Regions from separate parts of the Achromobacter aegrifaciens genome, predicted to be linked through region 1. Evidence: predicted binding sites of a transcription regulator. Region 1 holds the regulator's gene; the other holds the start of a gene.
What was found. Region 1 encodes NrdR, which represses ribonucleotide reductase genes. Its sites were predicted from a motif close to CACNANATNTNGTG; they were not measured.
Positions count from the first base shown of each region.

Region 2: HV793_RS12870 (ribonucleoside triphosphate reductase) is a predicted target of NrdR. The motif match lies at 5,827-5,840, and genes of this name have one in related genera.

Region 1 is NZ_CADIKO010000001.1:2,305,383-2,314,728, reverse strand. It holds gene HV793_RS10780 (cysteine hydrolase family protein) at 1-302, shown strand, start outside; gene HV793_RS10775 (GlxA family transcriptional regulator) at 320-1,285, shown strand; gene nrdR (transcriptional regulator NrdR) at 1,359-1,838, opposite strand; gene glyA (serine hydroxymethyltransferase) at 2,044-3,294, opposite strand; gene HV793_RS10760 (LysE family translocator) at 3,512-4,135, shown strand; gene HV793_RS10755 (YbhB/YbcL family Raf kinase inhibitor-like protein) at 4,199-4,852, opposite strand; gene tyrS (tyrosine--tRNA ligase) at 4,925-6,154, opposite strand; gene HV793_RS10745 (M23 family metallopeptidase) at 6,410-7,819, shown strand; gene HV793_RS10740 (anhydro-N-acetylmuramic acid kinase) at 7,896-9,017, shown strand; gene erpA (iron-sulfur cluster insertion protein ErpA) at 9,085-9,346, opposite strand, start outside.
Region 2 is NZ_CADIKO010000002.1:348,468-357,813, reverse strand. It holds gene HV793_RS12895 (lipid-binding SYLF domain-containing protein) at 1-322, opposite strand, end outside; gene HV793_RS12890 (catalase) at 475-2,868, opposite strand; gene HV793_RS12885 (hypothetical protein) at 2,878-3,492, opposite strand; gene HV793_RS12880 (PepSY-associated TM helix domain-containing protein) at 3,781-5,388, shown strand; gene HV793_RS12875 (DUF3325 domain-containing protein) at 5,385-5,735, shown strand; gene HV793_RS12870 (ribonucleoside triphosphate reductase) at 5,847-7,841, shown strand; gene nrdD (anaerobic ribonucleoside-triphosphate reductase) at 7,913-8,095, shown strand; gene HV793_RS12860 (anaerobic ribonucleoside-triphosphate reductase activating protein) at 8,061-8,873, shown strand; gene HV793_RS12855 (aminotransferase-like domain-containing protein) at 8,864-9,346, opposite strand, start outside.

The DNA of each region.
Region 1 (9,346 bases):
ATTCCTCGCTCTACGCCAAAGACGCGGACGGCGCCAGCCTGCAGGACTGGCTGGTGAAGCACGGCATCGAAGGCATCATCGTCAGCGGCATCCGCACCGAACAGTGCTGCGAAACCACCTCGCGCCACGCCAGCGACGCCGGCTACAAGGTGGTGTTCCCCACGGACGCCACCCTGACCTTTGCCATGCAGAGCCCGTCCGGCCAGCATTACACGCCGGCCGAGATCCGCGACCGGACCGAGCTGGTGCTGCAAGGGCGTTTTGCCCGCATCGCACGCGCGGCCGACGCGCTGGCGGCCTGACACTGGCGGAGGGCCGCATGGTTCCGGTGTATTTCGTGCTGACGCGGGGCGTCGTGCTGCTGGACGTGGCAGGCCCCGCGGAGGCCTTCCGCGTCGCCAACAAGCTGGTTCCCGGGGCCTTCGAACAGCATTTCTGCGGTCCGTCCCGGGAAGTCGAAAGCGGCCTGCCCGGCTTGCACCTGACTCATATCCAAGCCCTGCCGGCCAGCCTGCCGCCCGAAGCCCTGGTCATCATTTCCGGCGTGGTGGGCAAGCCCACGCGCCTGGACGACCCCGACTCGCGCGCCATCATCGACTGGCTGGCGGCCCGCCATCCGGTGGACGGCTTCACGCTGATGACGGTGTGCGCAGGCGCCCTGTTCGCCGCCGCCGCCGGCCTGACGCGGCAGCGCGACTGCACCACACACCACACTTGCCTGGAACAGCTGGCCAGCATTGACCCGAGCGCGCGGCTGCATGACAACCGCATCTTCGTCGAAGACGGCAAACTGGTCAGCAGCGCCGGCATCACGGCCGGCATCGATTTGGCTCTGCACATGGTGTCGCGCCATTGCGGCCCGCGCGTGGCCAGCGAAACGGCGCGCGACATGGTGGTCTACCAACGGCGCGCCGGCACGGATTCCACGCTGTCGCCCTGGCTGGACCATCGCAGCCACCTGCATCCAGGCGTGCACCGGGTGCAGGACGCGGTCATCCGTGATCCGGCGGCGCCCTGGTCGGCGCAATCGCTGGCGGACCAGGCGCACACCAGCGCGCGCCATCTGACGCGGCTGTTCCGCGAACACGCGGGCTGCACGCCAATGGACTACCTGTATCAGATACGCGTGGCGCTGGCGCGCGACCTGCTGCGCGATACCCGGCTGGACCTGGAGCGCGTGGCCGAAAAGTCGGGATTCGGCTCGGCGCAGCACATGCGCCGCGTCTGGCGCAAGTTCCAGCCGCTGACGCCCAGCCTGGCGCGTACGGCTCCCACCATGCAATGACGGCGCCGCAGCGCCGTCATTTTCGAGCTTCGATGCGGCCAGCCGGCCGCGGATCGGTTGAACCTGAGCCCTGCTAGTCCTTGCGCAGCTTGCCCGGCAACAGCGGCCCTTGCATCTCGCGGATGGCTTCGACGAATTCGCCGATGTCCTCGAAGCTCTTGTAGACCGAAGCGAAGCGCACGTATGCCACCTTGTCGAGCTTGCGCAGTTCGTTCATCACGAGCTCGCCTATATGTTCGCTGGGCACTTCACGCAGCCCGCTGGCCAGCAGCTGCTCTTCGATGCGCGCGACCGCGGCGTCCACGTCTTCCGTGCTGACGGGACGCTTGCGCAGCGCCAGGCTCAGGCTGGCGCGCAGCTTGCCGGGGTCGTAGTCGCTGCGGCTGCCATTGCGCTTGACGATGGAGGGCATGGCCAGCTCCACCCGTTCATAGGTGGTGAAACGTTTGTCACAGGACAGGCAGCGACGGCGACGGCGTATGGCGTCGCCTTCTTCGGAGACCCGGCTGTCTACGACCTGCGTTTCGGCATTGCCGCAAAATGGACACCGCATGTGTGATCCCTAAAGGCACTGAGGGGGCAATAGTTGAGCATATTGTAACGAGGCGTCCGGCCGCCAGCGCCAATACGGGCTAATCCGCCCCCGTATTTTTTACCAGGCGGCGCCAGCCGCCCGAAAACAAAGGGACGGCGCCTTGCGGGGCCGTCCCTGGTAGACCGCTGCGGCCGGGCCACAGCCCGCCGCAGGGATTGCTCGCTTACTTCTTGCCGTAGACCGGCAGGCGCGAGGTCAGTTCGTTGACCTTTGCACGCACGGCGGCGATGTTGGCTTCGTCGCGCGGGTTGTCCAGCACGTCGGCGATCAGGTTGGCGGTCAGCTCGGCTTCGGCTTCGGTGAAGCCGCGCGTGGTCATGGCCGGCGTGCCCAGGCGGATGCCGCTGGTCACGAAGGGCTTTTCCGGGTCGTTCGGGATGGCGTTCTTGTTGACCGTGATGTGGGCCTGGCCCAGCACGGCTTCCGCTTCCTTGCCCGTGATGCCCTTGGAACGCAGGTCCACCAGCATGACGTGGCTTTCGGTGCGGCCGGAGACGATGCGCAGGCCGCGCTTGACCAGCGTGTCGGCCAGCACCTTGGCGTTCTTGACCACTTGCTGCGCGTAGTCCTTGAAGGCGGGTTCCAGCGCTTCCTTGAAGGCCACGGCCTTGCCGGCGATGACGTGCATCAGCGGACCGCCCTGGATGCCGGGGAAGATCGCCGAGTTGATGATCTTCTCGTGCTCGGCCTTCATCATGATGACGCCGCCGCGCGGGCCGCGCAGCGACTTGTGCGTGGTCGAGGTGACGAAGTCGGCGTGCGGCACCGGGTTGGGATAGGCGCCGCCAGCGACCAGGCCGGCGTAGTGGGCGATGTCGACCATGAACAGCGCGCCGTTTTCACGGGCGATGCGGGCCATGCGCTCGAAGTCGATGTGCAAGGCGTAGGCGGAGGCGCCAGCCACGATCAGCTTGGGCTTGTGCTCCTTGGCCAGTTGCTCGACCTGGTCATAGTTCAGGACTTCGTTTTCGTCCAGGCCGTAGGAGATGAAGTTGTACAGCTTGCCCGAGGCGTTGACCGACGCGCCGTGCGTCAGGTGGCCGCCTTCGGCCAGGCTCATGCCCAGCACGGTGTCGCCCGGCTTCAGGACGGCCATGTACACGCCCTGGTTGGCCTGCGAACCCGAGTTGGGCTGCACGTTGGCGGCTTCGGCGCCGAAGATCTGCTTCAGGCGGTCGATGGCCAGCTGCTCGACCACGTCCACGTATTCGCAACCGCCGTAGTAGCGCTTGCCCGGATAGCCTTCGGCGTACTTGTTGGTGAGCTGCGTGCCCTGGGCTTCCATGACGGCCGGGCTGGCGTAGTTCTCCGAGGCGATCAGCTCGATGTGCTGTTCCTGGCGGACGTCTTCCTTCTGGATGGCGGCCCAAACGTCCGGGTCAGCCTTGGACAAGGTGAGGTTGCGGTCAAACATGACGGGGGGTTCCTGAGGCGGTAAGAGAGGAGAAAACTGCGCCCGGGTGGGTAAACCCGGAGAATGACGGATAGTTTACCCCGTCGGACAGGATCAAATGCTCCCAAAATGCAGGGAACCCGGGCAAAATTCCCGGCATGGGCGCGAAAACCACGCCATCCTCCGCGGCCGGAAAAGCCGTCTCAATCCGACTTGAGAAACTTTCATGCAAAGCGCCATGCTCATAACCTACTCGTTAGTAGCTGCGGTCAGCGTCGTCAGCCCCGGCCCGGCCACCATGCTGGCCATCCGTAACGGCGCGGCGGGTGGATGGCGGGCCGTGCTGCCCTCCACCCTGGGTAATGTCACCGGGCTGTTCCTGCTGTCGGCCGCCGCCATGCTGGGACTGGGCGTGGTGCTGCAATCGTCCGCCATGCTGTTCATGCTGCTCAAGCTGGCCGGCGCGGCGTACCTGCTCTACATCGGCCTGCGGCACCTGCTGGGCCGCTCGAACATTGCGCCGCCCGCAGACGCCGCCGCGCTGGCGCCGCGCAGCGCTGGGCGGCTCTATTCGGAAGCCGCGCTGGTTGCAACGCTGAACCCCAAGCCCATCCTGTTCTTCACGGCGCTGTTTCCTCAGTTCCTGAACGCGGCCGAGCCCTTGCTGCCGCAGTTCTTCATCCTGACGGGCATCTTCACGGGCATGTCGCTGGTGTCGCTGCTGGCCTATGGCGCCTTGGCCCACCGCGCCCGGCGCCTGGTGCGCCAACCCCGCATCGTGACCTGGATCAACCGCCTGGTCGGCGCCATCTTCATCACTTTTGGATTGGCGCTGCTGCGGCTCAAGCGCGCCACGGGCTGAATCTTTTCGGCGATGAAAAAAGGCCGCAGTCGCAAGACTGCGGCCTTTCTGTGGCGCGGCGAATCAGGCCGAGGTGGCGCCGATCTGCTTGGGAGCCAGTTTTGGATTGAGCGTATAGGTGCCGGTCAACGACGCCTGCGCCAACACGTGCTTCTGGATCGCGCGCAGCGCGTCTTCGCCGGTGAACGAACCCTGCAGGTTCAGCGTGGGCACGTCCAGCGCATACAGGGTGAAGACGTAGCGGTGCGGGATGGCGTCGTTCCAGGGCGGGCACGGGCCGTCATAGCCGAAGTAGTCGCCGCTCATGTCGTGATCGTTGGCGAACCATGACGAGTACGAGTTGATGCCCTGGCGCGCATCCATCGGCGCCAGCGGGCCGCCCTTGCCGCGCGGCGTGATGCCGCTGGAGAAGGCGCCTTCCTCGATGTCGCGCAGGTCGGCCGGCAGATCGACCAGCACCCAGTGGAAGAAGTCCACGCGGGGCAGGCTGGCCGGCACCTCGCGGCCTTCCTGGTTGACGTCGTCGGGTTCGGAGGGCACATCGGGATCATGGCAGATCAAGGCAAACGACTGCGTGCCCGCCGGAACTTCGTCCCAGGAAAACTGCGGGTTGAAGTTGTCTGCCAGCGCGACGTGCGATTGCGCATCGATCCTGCCGAAGGCGTAGCGTTCGGGAATCGACTCGTTATCGGAAAAGGACAAACTCGAAAGTTTCATGTCGTGCTCCTTGATGTGCCGCAAAGGCCCCACTGCCCCTGTCTGTACCCTCAGCGTATCAAAACTTCGCAATCATGGGTTCAAGTTAACACGCGCAAATTTGCGCTTGCCCACCTGAACGACGTAAGTCCCCGCCGGCAATTGCAACGATTTGTCTTCCACGCGGTCGCCATTGACGCGCACGCCGCCTTGCTCCACGTTGCGCTGCGCTTCCGAACCGGAGGCCACCAGGCCGGCTTCGCGCAGCAGCTTGAGTATGCCCACCGGCGCGCCGCCGATGTTCACTTCGGGGATGTCGTCGGGGATCGCGCCGTCGCGGAAACGGGCTTCGAACGAGGCCAGCGCGTCATCGGCAGCCTTGGCGGAATGGAAGCGCGCAATGATTTCCTGGGCCAGCATGACCTTGGCGTCGCGCGGGTTGCGGCCGCCATCGATCTCCTGCTTGAGCGCCGCGATCTCTTCCAGAGAGCGGAACGACAGCAGCTCGAAGTAGCGCCACATCAGCGTGTCGGAAATCGACATGAGCTTGCCGAACATCGAATCGGGCGACTCCGAAATGCCGATGTAGTTGCCCTTGGACTTGGACATCTTCTCTACGCCATCCGTCCCGACCAGCAGCGGCATCGTCAAGATGCACTGCGGCTCCTGTCCATACTCTTTTTGCAGCTCGCGCCCGACCAGCAGGTTGAACTTCTGATCGGTGCCCCCCAGCTCCAGATCGGACTTCAGCGCCACCGAGTCATAGCCCTGCATCAGCGGATACAGGAATTCATGGACCGAGATCGGGATGCCGCCCTTGAAGCGCTTGGTGAAGTCCTCGCGCTCCATCATGCGCGCGACCGTGTAGCGCGACGCGAGCTGGATCATGCCGCGCGCGCCCAGCGGATCGCACCACTCGGAGTTGTAGCGGATCTCGGTGCGCGCCGGATCCAGCACCAGGCTGGCCTGGGCGTAATAGGTCTTGGCGTTGGCCTCGATCTGTTCACGCGTGAGCGGCGGGCGCGTGTTGTTGCGGCCGCTGGGATCGCCGATGGTGGACGTGAAATCGCCGATCAGGAAGATGACGTTGTGGCCCATGTCCTGCAGCTGGCGCATCTTGTTCAGCACCACCGTGTGACCCAGGTGGATGTCCGGCGCGGTCGGATCCAACCCCAATTTGATGCGCAGAGGCACGCCCGTGGCGCGGCTCCTGGCCAGCTTGCGGGCGAATTCGGACTCGACCAGCAACTCATCGCAACCGCGCTTCGCTATACGCAGGTCTGCTTCGACTTCGGGGGTAATCGGGGCTTCTGAGGGTGACATGGCAGGGGGACCAACTCGGCTTCAGCCGATAAAAAGGTGTAAAAAGTGACGAAAACTATCGAAAATTCTAGCCGAATCAGCTAGGATACCGCCCTAATCATACGCAATTGCCATCTATACGCAGTTGTGGTCCGGTTTACACCCCGTTGTTCACAAGATGCGCCCCGCGCCAGCCCTTGCCCCGAAATGTGCGCGCGAGGGCCGTTCGTGTCACGCACCCTGCGAGCTCTAGCCACCTGAGAGGGTATCTTCACGATGAATCGTGGCCTCCACGAAATGGCGAGTAGCATCAAACGCAAAGTTGCTGCCGTGTTTGCGCCCGGCGAGCCCAAGCCCCAGCGCTCGGGACTTTTCCGCCGCACTCTCCTCGTCACCGCAATTGGTCTGTTCGCTGGCGCCGCCGCCCTCGGCATGGTGCAGCAACCCGACCGCACTGAACTCCCCCCTTCGCGCATCATCAGCAGCGTCCTGCCGCTAAGCGCCGAGCAAGTCGAAGTCAGCACTCCCAGTGCCGCTCCCTATATCAGCGAAACCCGGATCCGCGCCGGCGACACGCTGGCCGCGGTGCTGCAACGCCTGGAACTCGACGCGCCCAGCCTGCAGACCTTCCTGACGCACGAAGCCAGCGCCCGCAGCATCTACAAGCTGTACCCGGGCCGCTCGGTGCAGGCCGCGACGGACGAAGCCGGCAACCTGATCTGGCTGCGTTACATCCACACCCCCGGCAACGAGACGGACGGCCAGGTCGTGACGCGCATGCTGCACGTCGCGCCGGCAGGCGACAGCTACAAGGCCGAGGAAATCACCGAAAGCACCGAACGCCAGACCCGCGTCGCCGTGGGCACGATCCGTTCGTCGCTGTTCGGCGCCACCGACGCCGCCGGCATCCCGGACTCGGTCACCATGCAGATGGCCGACATCCTCAGCGCCAAGATCGACTTCCTGCGCGACCTGCGCCAGGGCGACAAATTCCGCGTGGTCTACGAAGTGCGTTCGCACGACGGCCGCTACGCCGGCGCCGGCCGAGTGCTGGCGCTGGAATTCATCAACGGCGACAAGACCTACAACGCCGTCTGGTTCAGCCCCGACGAAAAGAGCGGTTCGTACTACGACTTCGACGGCACAAGCCTGCGCGGCGCGTTCCTGCGTACCGCCCTGAAATTCAGCCGCATCAGCTCCACCTTTGGCATGCGCATGCACCCCATCCACAAGACCTGGACGGGACACAAGGGCGTGGACTACGCGGCGCCTTCCGGCACGCCGATCCACTCCACCGCTGACGGCACGGTGGAATTCTCCGGCTGGCAGAACGGCTACGGCAACGTCGTCATCGTCAAGCACCACGGCAAGTATTCGACGCTGTACGCCCACCAGAGCCGCATCGCCGAAGGCATCACCAAGGGTTCGAAGATCTCGCAAGGCCAGTTGCTGGGCTATGTCGGCGCCACCGGCTGGGCCACCGGCCCGCACCTGCACTATGAATTCCGCGTGGACAACCAGCCGATCGATCCGCTGTCGGTGGACCTGCCGGTCGCCCGCAGCCTGGAACCCGCCGAAGTCCGCGCCTTCAACCAGGCCGTGGCTCCGTACAAGGCGCAGATCCAGCTGCTGACCGAGTTCCAGCAGACCCTGCCCGACGCGCTGACCAACGTGGCCAGCCGCTAAAGCCGGCCTAACGTCCCCGTCAAAGGCGGCCCCGCACTCTCAGTTGCGCGGCCGCTTTTTCTTTTTCGAGGCTCTCGTGAATCCTTCCACAACTAACGCTCAGCTCTATATCGGACTGATGTCAGGCACCAGCGTGGACGGCGTGGACGGCGTGCTGGTGCGCCTGGGCGACGGCGCGGCGCCAGCCGTGCTCGCCAGCGCCAGCCTGCCCATGCCTGCGGACCTGCGGCGCGAACTGCTGGCCCTGAATCAATCCGGCGACGACGAGCTGGCCCGCGCCGCGCTGGCCGCCAACGCCCTCGCCCGCCTGTATGCCCAGGCCGTGGCGGCCCTGTTGCAGCAGGCCAGCGTCGCGGCCGGCGACGTGACCGCCATCGGCGCCCACGGCCAGACGGTCCGGCACCGGCCCGACCTGGGCTACACCGTGCAACTCAATGCCCCCGCCGTGCTGGCGGAACTGGCCGGCATCGACGTGGTGGCGGATTTCCGCAGCCGCGACGTGGCCGCGGGCGGCCAGGGTGCGCCGCTGGTGCCACCCTTCCACGCTGCCATCTTCGGCGCGCCGCAAGGCCGCGCCGTCCTCAACCTGGGCGGCATCGCCAACGTGACGCTGCTGGAGCCGGGGCATGCGCCCCGCGGCTTCGACACGGGACCCGCCAACGTCCTGCTGGATGGCTGGTGCCAGCGTCACCTGGGCCGGCCTTATGACGCGGATGGCCGCTGGGCCGCGACCGGCCAGGTGCTGGCGCCGTTGCTGGAACAAATGCTGGCCAGCGAACCCTGGTTCGCCCTGCCCCCGCCCAAGTCCACCGGGCGCGACCTGTTCAACATGCAATGGCTGGACGACCGCCTGGCCGCGTTCGACGGCCCCAAGCCTGCGCCGCAAGACGTGCAGGCCACGCTGCAACGCCTGACCGCGCGCACGGTCGCCAATGCCGTCGATGCGGCCGCGGCGGGCACGCAGGAAGTCTTCGTCTGTGGCGGCGGCGCGCGCAATCCGGGCCTGATGCGTGAGCTGGCCTACTGCCTGCAGCGGCCCGTGCACGCCACCGATGCGCTGGGCGTGCCGGCGCAGGAAGTCGAGGCCCTGGCGTTCGCCTGGCTGGCGCAGGCCTTCGTGCAGCGCAGGCCGGCGGGCCTGCCCGCCGTCACCGGCGCGCGTGGCCCGCGCATCCTGGGCGCGCTCTATCCCGCCTGAAAACCGCACGCCCATGCAAAAAGCCCTTCGGCGCGCCGAAGGGCTTTTGCTTTTCCTGCCTGGGTGATTACACCGAGAACGAGGAACCGCAGCCGCAGGTGGTGCTGGCGTTGGGATTGCGGATGACGAACTGCGCGCCTTCCAGGTCTTCCTTGTAGTCGATCTCTGCGCCGACCAGGTACTGGAAGCTCATCGGATCCACCAACAGTTGCACGCCAGCCTTGTCCAGCACGGTGTCGTCATCGTTCACGACTTCGTCGAAGGTGAAGCCGTACTGGAAACCCGAACAGCCTCCGCCCTGCACGAAAACGCGCAGCTTCAGCTCAGGA
Region 2 (9,346 bases), on a different contig from region 1:
ACTCCTGCGCGCCGGCCTGAAGACCGAACGATACGGCCGATATGTTGTAGTAAGCCTGGACCTTGCCGCGACGGATGAGCGCGCCGTCGCCGGTTTCCGCGCCGACCAGCAGGCCGCCCTTCAGAATGCGGGGAAACACCAGCACGCCCACCGCCTTGTTGCCCAGTACACGCGTCTTGGGTTCCTGCTGGTACAGGCGATCCAGCGCACTCTGCGCTTCACGGCTGAGCTCGGCCGCCGACTCCGCCCTGGCCTGCGGCGCCAGGAAGATACAGGCGACCCACAAAAAAAGGCTGGCCCAAAGCCAGCCGCGGATACTCATAGGCAAAACGGACGCGCGACGCATACAGCCCCCTGATCTCGAAAGGAAAAGGACGGCAAGCGCCCGACGCGCTCGCCCCGACTTGCCGGATCAGTATTGGCAGGCGCCGATGCCTTGTCAAGATACACATGCACCTGGCCGCAGCGGCGGCATCAAACCCTGGGCGGCGTGGTCTCCCTTTCCGGGTGGCGATGCCGGCCCAGGGCTTCGATGAAGGCGGTCACGCTCTTGGCGGCGGCCGCCGCGTCCATCCTTAGCAGTCCGCCATCCGCCGTATCGGCGGACAGGCCCGCCGCGGCAAGCAGCTGCACGCCCTCGCCCATGCCCATCAAAGTCTTCCCGTGGCGATAGGCGTCGCGCAGGAACTCCAGCGCGCGTCCGTCCGATTCCAGGCGGGCCACCGCAGCCTCGCCGCCCGCCGCAACCACGCCATCGAACAGCGCCGAAGGATGGTTGTCCAGGGAAGCATCGGCATCCAGCGTGCCGCCCCCGGCAGCCGGGACGGGCCCGATGCGCTGCCCGACGAGCCGCACGATGGCGCCCGTCGCGATCAGCGCCTGGGCTACGGCGGACACGCTCTTGCCATCCGCGCCCTCCGCCACCAGGATTGCGACCTTGCGCGTGGCGATGCCGCCATCCCCAGGGCGCGCAGCCAATGACAATGCCGGCGACACCTCGACTTCCGGCTTGGGCGGACGCTCGATCGCCCGCGGCAAGGGCGCGGGCAAGGCCATGCCCAGCTGGTCGGCCACGCCCTGCGCCAGTTCTTCGGACACGTTGCGCAGCGACGCGACCATGCGCTGGCGCACCGCCGGCACCGTGACCTTGCCTAATTCAAAGGCATAGGCGTCGGCGATGTGGCGTTTTTCCCAGTCTGCCTGACTGTCGTAGAACAGCGTCGCCTGGTTGTAATGCTCGGCGAATTTTTCAGGATGCCCTCGCAGTTCGTCGCCCGTCTCCGGCTCCGGAAACGACACGAAGCCATCCATGCCGGCCTGGAACGGACAGCCGCCGGCAAGCGAGTTGGGCTCGTAGGCCACGCGGCCGCGATGGATGGCCTGGCGATGCATGCCGTCGCGCTGGTTGTTATGCACGGGCGCAAGCGGCGCATTGATCGGGATTTCATGGAAGTTGGGGCCACCCAGCCGCGAAATCTGCGTGTCCACGTAGGAATGGATGCGCCCGGCCAATAGCGGGTCATTGGTGAAGTCCAGGCCCGGCACGATGTGGGCAGCGCAAAAAGCGACCTGCTCGGTCTCGGCGAAGAAGTTGTCGGGATTGCGGTCCAGCACCATCCGCCCCACCGGCACCACGGGCACCAGTTCCTCCGGCACGATCTTGGTGGCGTCCAGCACGTCGAAGCTGAAGCCTTCGGCCTGCTCCTCGGTGAATACCTGCACGCCCAGCTCCCACTGCGGGCCATTGCCGGCGTCGATCGCCTCCCAAAGATCGCGGCGGTGGAAGTCAGGGTCCGCGCCGGATACCTTCACGGCTTCATTCCAGACCTGCGAATGCGTGCCAAGTAGCGGATTCCAATGGAATTTCACCAGCCGCGACTCGCCCGCGGCGTTGACGAAGCGGAAGGTGTGCACGCCAAAGCCCTGCATCATCCGGTAGCTGCGCGGGATGGCACGGTCCGACATCAGCCACATCAGCATGTGGGTGGATTCCGGCATCAGCGACACGAAGTCCCAGAAGGTGTCGTGCGCGGACGCGGCCTGGGGCATGCCATGATGCGGCTCGGGCTTCACGGCGTGCACCAGGTCCGGGAACTTCATCGCGTCCTGGATGAAGAAGACCGGCATGTTGTTGCCGACCAGATCCCAGTTGCCCTCGTCGGTATAGAACTTCACGGCGAAACCGCGCACGTCCCGCGCCGTGTCCTTGGAGCCGCGCTCACCTGCCACCGTCGAAAAACGCACGAACACCGGCGTGCGCTTGCCGGCTTCGGCGAACAAAGAGGCCGCGGTCAGGTCGGTCAGCGGCTTGTAGCATTCGAAGTAGCCGTGAGCCGCCGAACCGCGCGCATGCACGATGCGCTCGGGAATCCGCTCGTGGTCGAAATGCGTGATCTTCTCGCGCAGGATGAAGTCCTTGAGCAGCGCCGGCCCGCGCAAACCCGCCTTCAGCGAGTGCTGGTTGTCGCTGACGCGCACGCCCTGGTTGGTGGTCAGCATCTGTCCGCTTGAATCCGCACGCACGCGTTCCAGCCGGCCGTCGGCCGCGTTGATGCCGGCCGCGGCCGCGCCCCCGGTCTTGGCCGAGGTCTCGGCTTCGGACAGCGAACTGGCCGTCGCGGAAGGATCCGCTGCCGCGACGTGCGCGCCGGCGTAGGGGCACCGCGCCCCTGCTTCACCGTACTCCGCCGCCTTGCCGGCATTGTGGGGAATCGCGGCGGCCGTATCACCCACGGCCGCCGCGCGCTTGAGCGCCGGATGGCTGGGCTTGCCCGCGGGTCCGGACGCGGGGCCGCTGTCCGTATTCAGGTAGGCCGTGTCCACGGCCGCGCCTGCGCCGCCCTTGCCTGCTGCTTTCTTGGCTGGCATCGCAATCTCCTAGTGGCTCAACATCTTGCCGCGCGCCTGCTCGGCCCGCGATGCGCCGATGGCGGTCTCCACCTGCTTGACCTCTTCGGGAGGCGGCAGCACCGCCGGCAATCCCAGCGACTGGATCCACAGTTCGCGCGACCAGCCCTGCGTGTGATAAAGGTGGTGGTCCTCGTCGGTGGCCACGGCGTCATACGCCTGCTTCAATACCTTGGCCTCGTCGCCGCTGTGCTGCTCGGCAATCACGCCGATCAGGGACCAGTTCGCGTGGTCCTTGGTCTCGGCCAGCACCACGCATTCGGTGGCGACCAGTTGGGCCGCGTCCGGATCGCCCGCGCTGATCGCCATCTTCATGGCCTTGACCAATGCCTCGCCGATATGGCGCACGACCTGGCGGCCCGGCGGCTGCGCCTGCGGATCCAGCCGCAGTTGCTCGAATACGGTCAATAGCACCCGGCGATGCGTGCGGGTTTCTTCCAGGTAGCCGAGCCATTCCTTTTTCAGGTCCTCGTTCACCGCGCAGGACACGGCGGTTTCGTACACGGCCAGGCCGCCTATTTCGGTTTCCAAGGCCTGGTACAGCAGTTCCTCGATCTGCGAGGCGTTTGCAGCTTTGCGTTTCATGTGGCGCTCCTCTTTCATGTCTTGCGGGCATCCGCGCATGCCCGCGGCGGATATGCGGATGGAGCGCCTACCCAGCAATCGCCGTGCCCGGCCCGCGCGATGGCAGTTGCCTGCGGCAGCTCGGAGCGGATGCCGCTTGCGCGGCAAAAAATACAAGGCCGACGGCAGGGACAACCTCGTCCCCATTTAGACTAGAATTGGAACCATTCTCAATAAAATCAGACCGCCCGGCTCGCGGCGGCGCCAACAAGAAAGAGGCTCGTCCTGAAATCCGGTTTCCGCCTATCCATGGCCTGGCTCCATACCTGGGTCGGCCTGTGGTTTTCCTGGCTGCTGTTCGCCATCTTCCTGACGGGATCGCTGGCCGTCTTCTCCGAACCCATCACGCACTGGATGACGCCCGAGCACCAGGAGGCGGAAGCGCAGGCTGCGCAAAAGGAAAGCGTTCCGGTGGACCGCGCGCGCCGGCTGGAACTGGCGGTGGACTATATGGCGCGCAACCATGCGGGCGCCGGCATGTGGGAAATCTGGCCGGTGGACCGCTTTCACGACAACGGCCTGACGGCCTATTGGTTCGACCAGAACGGCCAGTACGCGGATGCCGAACTCGACCCCGACACGGGCGCCGAACTGGCGGACCACCACGACGCCGAAGGCCGCGCGACGATGGGCGGCACGCATTTCGTGAACTTCCACTACACGCTGCACGACGCCGGCCTGGGGCTGTGGATCGTTGCCTTCGCCAGCATGGCGATGCTGGTCGCGCTGATTTCCGGCGTGGTCACGCACAAGCGCATCTTCAAGGACTTCTTCACCTTCCGCGCCAGGAAGGGCCAACGGTCCTGGCTGGATGCGCACAACGCCGTGGCGGTGCTGACCCTGCCTTTCCAATTCATGATCGCCTACACGGGCATCGTGATTTCGAGCGCGATACTGATGCCCGCCCCCGTCACGGCCACCTACGGCCCGGGTCCCCAGGCCAGCCGCCTTTATCTGGCCGAACTGTCCGGCGAGGAGCGTCCCTCGCGCACGGGTGTGGCGCTGGCCATGCCGGCGCTCGAACCCATCGTGGCCCGAGGCGAACAGTTGATCGGACAGACGGCGCGCGCCATCGTCATCAACAATCCCGAAGACAGCTCCATGCGGATCGGCGTCTACGGCTGGAACGAAGACGCCGACACCTTCCACAACATCAGCGCCACCACGGGCATGGCGGAGTTCTCCGCCAGCGGCGAACTGCTGCGCCTGCGCCCCGCGGGCGGCGTGCACGGCGGCGCGCCGGCGCTGGCGTTCCAGGTGATGAGCGACCTGCACATGTCCAGGTTCGGCGGGCTGGCCGTCAGCTGGCTGTACTTCGTCTGCGGCCTGGCGGGCGCGGCCATGATGGGTACCGGCGCGCTGCTGTTCATGGTCAAGCGCCGCGCCAAGCATGGCGGAGAATTCGGCAGCGCGACGGCGCGCATGTACCGGCTGATAGAAGGCCTGAACGTGGCCGCGCTGGCCGGGCTGGCGATCGCCTGCATCAGCTACCTCTGGGCCAACCGCCTGCTGCCCGTGGCGCTGGAAAACCGCGCGCTATGGGAGTTGCGCTGCTTCTTCCTGGTGTGGGCGCTGACCCTGGCGCATGCCTGGCTGTGCAGCCCGCGCCGCGCCTGGATCTCGCAACTGGTCCTGCTGTCCGCGCTGTGCCTGCTGCTGCCGGCGCTATCGTTCGTCACATTGGGCGACCATCCGGCAGCGCAGATCGCACGCGGCGATTGGGAGAGCGCGGGCGTCGAACTGACGTCCGCCGCATTCGGCGTACTATCGGGCTGGGCGGCCCTGCTGTTGTGGCGACGGCCCGCATCCGCGCCCATCCGGCGCAATCCCCGCAGTGACGCAGAGGCGGCCGCATGAACACCAACGACCTGTACGCGATTTCCATGGCGCTGCTGCTGACCTATTCAGGCATGGCCTGCCTGAGCCTGGCCATGCCGCGCCATTACGACCAGGTCTGGGGACGCGATCCCTCCGCCGGCCATACCCGCGTGCTGCGCGGCGCCGGCGTGCTGCTGCTGGCGCTGGCGCTACTGCCCTGCGTGGGACTCTGGGGCAACACCGTAGGCGTGGTGGCCTGGCTGGGCTGGCTGTCGGCCGGCGCGCTGCTCTGGGTCGGCATGCTGTCGTGGGCGCCGCGTCCGGCAGCCCGCACCGCGGCGCTGGCCGTGGCGATATCCCTGGCCGGGGTCGGCATCGGCTTCTGAAGCGCAGGTTTGACGCGCATCAAGCAAGCCTGATATCCAGGCGGTGCCGGGCGGCGCCCGCACCATATGTGGTGGTAGAGTTTTCACACCCTACTACATATGGTGTCAGTCATGCATATCCAGCACATCCTCAAGCGCGACGGCCGGGTCGCGGAGTTCGACCGCGACAAGATCGCCCAAGCCATGGCGGCGGCCGGCAACAGCACGGGAGAACTGGACCTGGCAGGCGCGCAGGCCTTGACCGACACCGTCATCGCCGCACTGGAAGGCAACCCCTGCCCGGGCGTCGAGACCATCCAGAACCGCGTGGAAGAAGCCCTGGTGCAGGCCGGCCATTGGCGCACAGCGCGCGCCTACATCGTGCACCGCGAACAGCACGCCCGGCTGCGCGCGCTGCGCCACACGCTGGTGGACGTGGAAAGCGCGATGGAGGAATACCTGGACCAGCGCGACTGGCGCGTCAACGCCAACGCCAACCAGGGCTACAGCCTGGGCGGCCTGATCCTGAACGTGGCCGGCAAGGTCACCGCCAACTACTGGCTGTCCAACGTATTCGCGCCCGAGGCGGGCCGCGCCCATCGCGAAGGCGACATCCACATCCATGACCTGGACATGCTGAGCGGCTATTGCGCCGGCTGGTCGCTGCGCCAGCTGTTGACCGAAGGCTTCAACGGCATCCCCGGCAAGGTCGAAGCCACGCCGCCACGCCACATGTCCGCGGCCATCGGCCAGATCGTCAACTTCCTGGGTACGTTGCAAAACGAATGGGCCGGCGCGCAGGCCTTCAGCTCCTTCGACACCTACATGGCGCCCTTCATCCGCCGCGACGCCATGACGTACGCGGACGTGAAGCAGTCCATGCAGGAACTCATCTACAACCTGAACGTGCCCAGCCGCTGGGGCACGCAGACGCCCTTCACCAACCTCACGTTCGACTGGACCTGCCCGCCGGACCTGAAGGACCAGATCCCGTATATCGGCGGCGAGGAAATGCCCTTCTCCTACGGCGACCTGCAGACCGAGATGGACATGATCAACCGCGCCTACATCGAAGTCATGATGGCTGGCGACGCCAAGGGCCGCGTGTTCACTTTCCCCATCCCGACCTACAACATCACGCCCGACTTCGACTGGGACCACCCCAACACCGAGCGCCTGTTCGAGATGACAGCGCGCTACGGCCTGCCCTATTTCCAGAACTTCCTGAACTCGGACCTGGAGCCGCACATGGTGCGCTCGATGTGCTGCCGCCTCCAGCTGGACCTGCGCGAACTGCTCAAGCGCGGCAACGGCCTGTTCGGATCGGCCGAGCAGACGGGGTCGGTCGGCGTGGTGACGGTCAATTGCGCGCGCCTGGGCTACACCTGCCGCGGCGACGAAGCACGGCTGATGCAGCGGCTGGACCACCTGCTGGAACTGGGCCGCGACGTGTTGGAAACCAAGCGCAAGGTGGTGCAGCGCTATATCGATCAAGGCCTCTACCCCTATACCCGCCGCTACCTGGGCACCTTGCGCAATCACTTCAGCACGCTGGGCGTGAACGGCATCAACGAGATGGTCCGCAACTTCACGGCCGACGCCGAGGACATCACCACCGCCGCGGGCCATGCCCTGGCCGTGCGCTTGCTGGACCGCGTGCGCGACCGCATGACCGAGTTCCAGGAAGAGACCGGCCACCTGTACAACCTGGAAGCCACGCCCGCCGAAGGCACCACCTACCGCTTCGCCCGCGAAGACAGGAAGCGCTATCCCGCCATCCTGCAGGCGGGCAGCGAGACGCAGCCCTACTACACCAATTCCAGCCAGCTGCCGGTCGGCCACACCGACGATCCTTTCCATGCGCTGGAACTGCAGGAAACGCTGCAGGGCAAGTACACCGGCGGCACCGTGCTGCATCTGTACATGAACGAAGCGGTTTCTTCTTCCGCCGCGTGCAAGCAGCTGGTGCGCCGCGCACTGTCGAACTTCCGGCTGCCCTACATCACGGTCACGCCGACCTTCTCCATCTGCCCCAACCATGGCTATCTGGCGGGGCACCATGAGTTCTGCCCGAAATGCGATGCCGAACTGCTGGCCAAGCAAGCGGCATGCTGCACCCCGGCCTAGGACCTGTAAACGACAGGCCCCGGACCGGACCGCCGGGCAACCGCCCGGCATCCACTCCATAAGGAACCGCCATGCAAACCTTGATCGCTCCCGAAGTCACCACCGCTCCCGCCGCGCAATTGGACGACAGCCAGCGCGTGCGCTGCGAGATCTGGACCCGCGTCATGGGCTACCACCGCCCCGTCACTTCCTTCAACACCGGCAAACAGGGCGAATTCAATGAACGCCGCTTCTTCGTCGAACGCCGCGCCTGAGGGCGCCACGCGAGCCGCCGCGTCAGCCACGGGCTGCGGCCCGGGCACGCGGCGGCTGACGGCGCGCCCGGCCTACCCGGCCGCGCCGCAACCGGTGGCCCAGCCCTTGCCCCGGCATTCGCATGCCGTCGGCGGGCTGGTGCCGTTTTCCACCGTGGACTGGCCCGGGCAACTGGCGGCGGTCGTATTCATTTCGGGCTGCCCCTGGCGCTGCCACTATTGCCATAACGTCGAGCTCCAGACCCGCGCCGCCCGCTACGACTGGCGCGAGGTCCGCGCCTTCCTGGAGACGCGCAAGGGCCTGCTCGACGCCATTGTTTTCTCCGGCGGCGAGCCCTTGAGCGAACCGCGCCTGCCGCAGATGATCCGCGACGTCAGGCGCATGGGCTACCGCGTCGGCATGCATACCGCCGGCATCTATCCGCTACGCCTGGCCGACGTGCTGCGCCATCTGGACTGGATCGGCCTGGACATCAAGGCCGATGCCCAGGGCTATGACGACATCACCGGCCGCCGCGATTCACAGCGCCCCGCGCTGGCCTGCCTGACGCAACTGCTGGCGGCCGACATCGACTTCGAGTGCCGCATCACCTGGCACCCGGACTGGCTGGACGAGACCCGGCTGCTGACCCTGGCCCGCGAGCTGGCGCGTCGCGGCGTGCGCCGCTTTGCCGTGCAAGGCGCGCGCCGCTCGCCCGATGCGCCGCCGGTACGCGCGCTAAGCTCGCCGGCCCTGGCGCTGCTGATGCAATGGTTCGAGGAGTTCTCCTATCGCTGAGCCAGGTGCTGCCGCATGGTGGCCAGAAAACGAGGCGATCCCACCGCGCCCACGTTGCAGCGGGACCACGGCGACACCGCCGTGGGATCCACGCTGAACACGCGTCCCGGCGCCATGGTGACCTTCTCGGGTATCAAATCGGCCGCCAGCTTGAGGGAGTCCTCTACACCCGGAAAGGTCGACCACAGGTACAGCGAACTGGTCGGCCGGGTGTATACCCCGGCGCCGAGCGCGTCCAGCACCTGCAAGGCATGGCCGGTCGCCGCCTCCAGCCGCTGGCGCAGCCTGACCAGATGCCGTTCGTAGTGCCCTTCGCGCAGCATCACGTCCACCATGCGTTCGCAATACTCTGAGCTGCTGACATGCACCAGCGCCTTCAGGTCGGCCAGATCGCTGGCCAGGGCCGCGTTGCATGCGATAAAGCCCACCCGCAGCGCAGCCGAAAAGGACTTTGAAAAACTGCCTATGTAGAT